2 linked regions of the Robertmurraya sp. FSL R5-0851 genome follow. The protein of the gene in region 1 binds, or shares a complex with, the protein of each later gene. Links are inferred from orthologs where the notes say so. Each region holds a gene or a part of one and is shown on either strand. Other genes may lie near its edges.

Region 1 (3,176 bases):
AGAGAGAGGAAATGTCCTTTCAGTAGGGGAGAGACAGTTAATTTCCTTTGCCAGAGCCTTGCTTGCAGACCCTAAAATTCTTATACTAGACGAAGCTACGGCAAGTATAGATACAGAATCTGAACAGAAGATTCAAAATGCCCTAAAGACTTTATTAAAAAACCGTACAGCTGTTATTATCGCTCACCGTTTATCTACGATACGTGAAGCTGATCAAATCTTTGTACTTGACCATGGTGAAATCATTGAACAAGGTAATCATGAACAATTAATGAATTTACAAGGGGAATACTATTCTCTTGTAAGAGCACAATTTACCATGAACACAGCGAGTTAATGGAGTTAGTTATCGCTCACCCTGAGATTAAAGGGTTCTGTTTTCGGGTACTTTCTTATTAAAACACAAGAATTGACGTATGAATTGCATACGTCTTTCTTTATTTATTAGCGTTTCTACAAAATCCCATTAACTTTTACCTAGCAATTGACAACACTATTAAGATGGACAATAAGTATTGTACAATTAAAAATAAGGTTCAAAACTTATGTCATTTGCAGTGCCGTTTTAAGTACCGATTTTATTATCTAAATAAGCGTTTCGATAAAAAGCTACTGTTTTCCACATCTAGGTTCAAGAGGGTTAAGCACTTATCTGTTGGGGATCAGGTTAAGTACCCGAGCTGCAAAATAGACGGAGATATTCCGCTTAATTAGTAATTTTTAATAAAAAAGGCTTAAATAGACGGAGAGATTCCGCCTATCGGCTAAAAAACTTCGAAAATAGGAGATTTTGCTTTGCATAAGCGGAAAAACTCCCCTTACTTACCCCCAAACAAGGCTCCATTTCACTAATAACCGGAAATTCTCCGCTTATTTTCCAATACGACCGTCATTTCGGTACGTATTTTAAGAAAAGTACTTCAAAACGGAACTCTTTACCCTGAGATGGGGGCTTTTTCCTTTTAGTCCTTTGTGCTAAAATGGTAAAATACTTCAATAGTATTCGGAGGAACCTTTTTATGAAAAAAGAATTTGCTGTCATTGGACTCGGTCGTTTTGGAGGAAGTATTTGCCGTGCTCTTGCTGAAGAGGGTATGGAGGTTATGGCAATTGATAATAGTGAGGACCGTGTGAATGAGTTTTCAATGATTGCTTCTCATGCCGTAGTAGGGGATTCAACTGATGAATCAGTATTAAAAAGTCTTGGTATACGTAATTTTGACCACGTGATTGTTGCCATTGGGGATAATATTCAAGCAAGTATTTTAACTACGCTTATACTAAAAGAGCTTGGCGTAAATAATATTACGGTAAAAGCACAAAATGATTATCACGAGAAGGTACTTAGAAAAATTGGTGCAGACCATGTGGTTCATCCTGAGAGAGACATGGGGAAAAGAATTGCTCATAATATCATATCGAACAGTGTATTAGATTATCTGGAGCTTTCAGATGAACATAGTATTGTCGAAATTGTTGCAAGTGATCGTCTTGTCGGGAATACTATTATCGATTTGGATATTCGTGCGAAATACGGTATTAACATTGTTGCTATTAAGCGAGGAAATAATATCATTGTATCACCACAAGCAAATGAACCCATTGCAGAAAATGACGTCCTAATCGTTATTGGGGCGGATGTTGATATCAATCGTTTTGAGAAGAAAGTCATCCAATGATACAAATAAAAGCCACTCTATTTTTAGAGTGGCTTTATGTTTTATACCTCCATTATGATCGGTAAAATCATAGGGCGGCGTTTTGTTTTTTCATATAGGAAAGGAGATAAGGTGTCGGTAATTTCATTTTTAATTTCCGACCATTGTGTTGTTTTTCTTTCCATTACTTTATTTAAGTGCTTAGAAATGAGTGATTGAGCATCGTTAATCAGATCACCGGACTCTCTCATATACACAAACCCGCGTGAGATGATATCAGGACCAGCAGCAATTTTAAAGTCCTTCATATTAATGCTTACAACAACAACGACTAGTCCTTCTTCAGATAGGATTCGACGGTCTCTTAAAACGATATTACCGATATCACCGATTCCACTTCCATCAATATAAACATTACCTGATGGAATCTTTCCAGCAACTTGTGCAGTATCTTCACTTAAAGCTAGAACCTCACCATTATCCATAATAAAGCAGTTTTCTTCTTCTACTCCACAATCTACTGCAAGTTTTGCATGCATTTTTTGCATGCGATATTCCCCGTGGATTGGCATAAAGAACTTAGGTTTAATCAGTCGTAACATTAGCTTTTGTTCCTGTTGTCCACCATGACCAGAAGTATGAATATCATTTAATGATCCATGAATCACATCTGCTCCTGCTCGGAAAAGCATGTTGATCGTACGACTTACACTAACCGTGTTTCCTGGAATTGGCGAAGATGAGAACACAACAGTGTCTCCAGGAATGATTTGAATTTGACGGTGAGTTCCATTGGCAATACGTGAAAGAGCTGCCATAGGCTCCCCTTGACTTCCTGTACAAAGTATCGTTACTTGGTTAGCTGGAATTCGATTAATTTGTTGTGGCTCAATAAATGTATCTTTCGGTGCACGAATATAACCTAATTCTTGTCCAATACGAATCGCTGCTTCCATACTTCTACCAAATACAGCGATTTTTCTGCCTTGTGCAACAGCAGCTTCTGTTACTTGTTGAAGGCGGTGGATATTAGATGCGAAGGTGGCAAAAATAACACGCCCTTCTACCTTTCTAAAAATATCCTGAATGCTTTCACCCACACGTCGCTCTGACATGGTAAAATCAGGGACTTCACTGTTGGTACTATCAGACAACAAACAGAGTACGCCATCTTTACCGATCTCAGCCATTTTTGTTAAATTAGCTGGTTCCCCAACTGGAGTGAAATCGAATTTAAAATCTCCTGTGTGGACAATTTGTCCTGGCGGGGTTTTCACGACTATTCCATATGAATCCGGAATACTATGAGTAGTTCTAAAGAAAGTAACCGATGTCTTTCTGAACTTGATGATGTCATCTTCTTTAATCTCGATTAATTTTGCCGTGCGAAGTAATCCATGTTCTTCAAGTTTATTTTTAATTAGGCCAAGTGCAAGTTTTCCACCATAAATAGGAATATTTACTTCTCTTAGTAAGTAAGGAATACCACCAATATGGTCCTCGTGTCCATGTGTAACG
Region 2 (3,252 bases), 1.4 Mb from region 1 along the record:
ATTAGATTCATTCATTCGGGATATATGTGTTAATTTGCCTTTTTCTATTATCGCAAAACGATCACACATCAGTTCCATTTCTGAAAGCAAGTGGGAAGAGACCAATACAGATATCCCTTGATTCACTAATAATCTTAAATAATCACGAAATTCCCTTATACCTTGTGGATCAAGTCCGTTTGTCGGTTCATCAAGAATGAGGATGCTTGGACTATGTAATAAAGCCTGAGCAACTCCGAGTCTTTGTCTCATTCCAAGGGAATATGTTCTTACTTTCTGGTGGATCGCTTGTTCAAGACCGACCAAGCGAATTACCTCATCAAGCCTTTCAGTTGAAACCTCTCTAGTAGCCATTCTCATATAATGCTTTAGGTTTTTCATTCCACTCATATATTTATAGAATTCTGGATTTTCTACAATGGCCCCTATTTCACCCATTGCATCTTTAAATGATTGATCTAGATCATGTCCATTTATGACTACTTTTCCTTCTGTACGATTAATTAAGTGAACGATCATTCGAATGATCGTTGTTTTTCCAGCTCCGTTTGGACCAAGTAAACCAAAGATTTCCCCTTTTTCAATTTGGAAAGTTACGTTTTCAACAATCAGTTTTTTCCCTATTTTCTTTGTAAGGTTGTTAACTTCTAGAGCATATTGAGTCATTTTCACCCTTCTTTCCATCTTTTATATAGCACCTATTTCTATACGATTAAAATTGGATAAAGTTACAAATTATTATTTATTTTCAATTGTTTCCTCATTCACTCTGTTAAAATAATACTAGATGACTGTTTGAGCAATTGAATAAACTACTTCCCGATTACCATTATCTTTTGTATAATTGGAACTTATGGGAACAACAATATGTTTAGAATATTTTTAAAGAGGTTTATTATGAAAATTAGTTCGAAAATCTTTATGGAAAAGCTTTCATCTGTTCAAATTATTGTGTTGTTTTATATCATTGCGGTAGGTATTTCTACTCTTCTTTTACTAATCCCTGTTGCACTAAAACCAGGTGAAGAGCTCTCTTTTGTTGATGCTTTATTTACTGCGGCAAGTGCGGTAAGTGTCACTGGATTATCAACAATAACTATTGCAGAGAAGTTTAGTACTACAGGTATGTTTATATTAACTTTCATCCTCCAATTTGGTGGAATTGGGATTATGACTCTGGGAACATTCATTTGGTTGGTAATGGGAAAAAAAATTGGACTCAGAGAAAGAAAATTAATCATGACAGACCAAAATCAATCGACCTTATCAGGACTTGTACAGCTTATGAGACAGATACTTTTCCTTATTATATTAATTGAAATTATCGGTTCATTGGTTTTAGGTGCTTATTTACTGCGTTACTACCCTGACTGGCCTGAAGCATTATTACACGGATTTTTTATGAGTGTTAGTGCAACAACCAATGGCGGCTTTGATATTACCGGTAAATCCCTTCATCCTTATGCAGGTGATTACTTTGTTCAACTAGTCAATATCATTTTAATTGTGTTAGGGGCTATAGGATTTCCTGTATTAATTGAAGTTAGGCATTTCTTATTTAGGAAAGAAGATACCCTTTTCCGTTTCAGCTTATTTACGAAAATAACATCAACCACTTTTATACTATTAGTAGTGATTGGAACCATACTCATCATCCTTTTTGAATATAACGCATTTTTTGCAGGGAAATCTTGGCATGAATCTTTCTTCTATGCGTTCTTCCAATCCGTATCGTCTCGTAGTGGTGGACTATCAACAATGAACGTGAATGAATTCACTACACCAACGTTACTCATTTTATGTATACTTATGTTTATTGGAGCATCCCCAAGCAGTGTTGGGGGAGGAATACGAACCACTTCATTAGCAATTATGATGCTTAGTATCTTCAGCTATGCCAAGGGAAAAGATACAATTAAAGTATTTAAAAAAGAAATACTGCAGGAAGACATTCTTAAATCCTATATTGTAATAACAACAGCTATAATGATTTGTTCAGCAGCTGTGATCACCATTGCCGTGCTAGAACCATCGATAGGTCTTATGCCAATCCTTTTTGAAGTCTGTTCTGCATTTGGAACCACTGGATTATCTATGGGGATTACTTCCGAATTAAGTGTCGCAAGTAAGCTAGTCATAATTTTGGTCATGTTTATTGGCCGTATAGGTATCTTCTCTTTCCTATTTATCATTCGTGGAAACCCAGTTAAAGAAAAGTTTCATTATCCTAAAGAACGAATTATTATTGGTTAGATATAGTAAAGTAAAAACTCCACTGTTTTGAGCAAAGGAGTTTTTTTTATACTAATGGTGGAGTTTTCTTTTTAATTTCGATTTGCTTGATTTTATTATCATATTTCCTTTATTTTTGACTAAAACAAAATTATTATTAATAAACAAAGACGATGTGATACTTACAATTCCAGGTAGTGTGTGCTAAACTATTATTGTCTTTAGACATGGGACTTCCTCCGTGCTGGTATTTTGGTTGGCGAACCAAAAATATTTTAGCACCATGAGGAAGTTTTTTTAATACCACGCTGAAAGCTTTTTGGAACCCCGGGCCTAGCCCGGGGTTTTCGTTTCCATAAAAAACAGAAGCATGAATATTCATGCTTCTCGTATCTTATACCGGAACACCGACAAAGAACTCATTATAAAGTGCTTTTACAGCATGCTTTTCATCCGCTTCTTTGACACCAAACATCATACTTACTTCAGATGAACCTTGGTTAATCATCTCAATATTCACACCAGCATCGGCAAGAGCCTTCGCAGCTTTTGCTGTTGTTCCAACATTTTGTCTCATGCCTTCACCAACAATCATGATTAAAGCCAAATCGTGCTCAACCTTCACTTCATCTGCATGCAATTCAGTGAGAATTAGGTTTACAATACGTTGTTCTGTTTCGTAATCCATTTGATCCTGACGTAAAATAACAGAAATATCATCAATTCCTGACGGAGTATGCTCGTAGGACATTCCATGTTCTTCTAATATTCTTAATAATCTACTTCCAAAACCGATTTCTCTGTTCATTAAATATTTTCCAACATAAATACTACAGAACCCTTTATCACTTGCAATTCCTGTTACAGGACCATTTTGAACACTACGCTGATGAACAATTAAAGTCCCTGGTGATAGCGGGTTATTCGTGTTTTTTACCTGTACTGGAATTCCTGCCCTAAAAGCTGGAATTAATGCTTCATCGTGAAATACAGAAAATCCAGCGTAAGAAAGTTCTCTCA

The links.
Region 2: MKX65_RS07355 (region 1) and MKX65_RS14315 share a complex: the UniProt entries of both Bacillus subtilis proteins name them as parts of the ktrCD complex. The link is inferred for Robertmurraya sp. FSL R5-0851 from one-to-one orthologs.

Annotation. Positions count from the first base shown.
Region 1 is NZ_JBBOOE010000001.1:1,414,124-1,417,299, forward strand. What follows is about bases 15-2,849. They hold MKX65_RS07355 (potassium channel family protein), read left to right. Parts: upstream 15-1,019; coding sequence 1,020-1,679; downstream 1,680-2,849. Other genes in these bases: MKX65_RS07350 (ABC transporter ATP-binding protein), read left to right, coding at 15-337; rnjA (ribonuclease J1), read right to left, coding at 1,721-2,849. Also shown: more of MKX65_RS07350, read left to right, coding at 1-14; more of rnjA, read right to left, coding at 2,850-3,176. UniProt on the Bacillus subtilis protein: Catalytic subunit of the KtrCD potassium uptake transporter. The 2 major potassium transporter complexes KtrAB and KtrCD confer resistance to both suddenly imposed and prolonged osmotic stress.
Region 2 is NZ_JBBOOE010000001.1:2,789,820-2,793,071, forward strand. Bases 165-3,075 are described here. They hold MKX65_RS14315 (TrkH family potassium uptake protein), read left to right. Parts: upstream 165-897; coding sequence 898-2,253; downstream 2,254-3,075. Other genes in these bases: MKX65_RS14310 (ABC transporter ATP-binding protein), read right to left, coding at 165-666; MKX65_RS14320 (aspartate kinase), read right to left, coding at 2,627-3,075. Outside these bases: more of MKX65_RS14310, read right to left, coding at 1-164; more of MKX65_RS14320, read right to left, coding at 3,076-3,252. UniProt on the Bacillus subtilis protein: Integral membrane subunit of the KtrCD potassium uptake transporter. The 2 major potassium transporter complexes KtrAB and KtrCD confer resistance to both suddenly imposed and prolonged osmotic stress.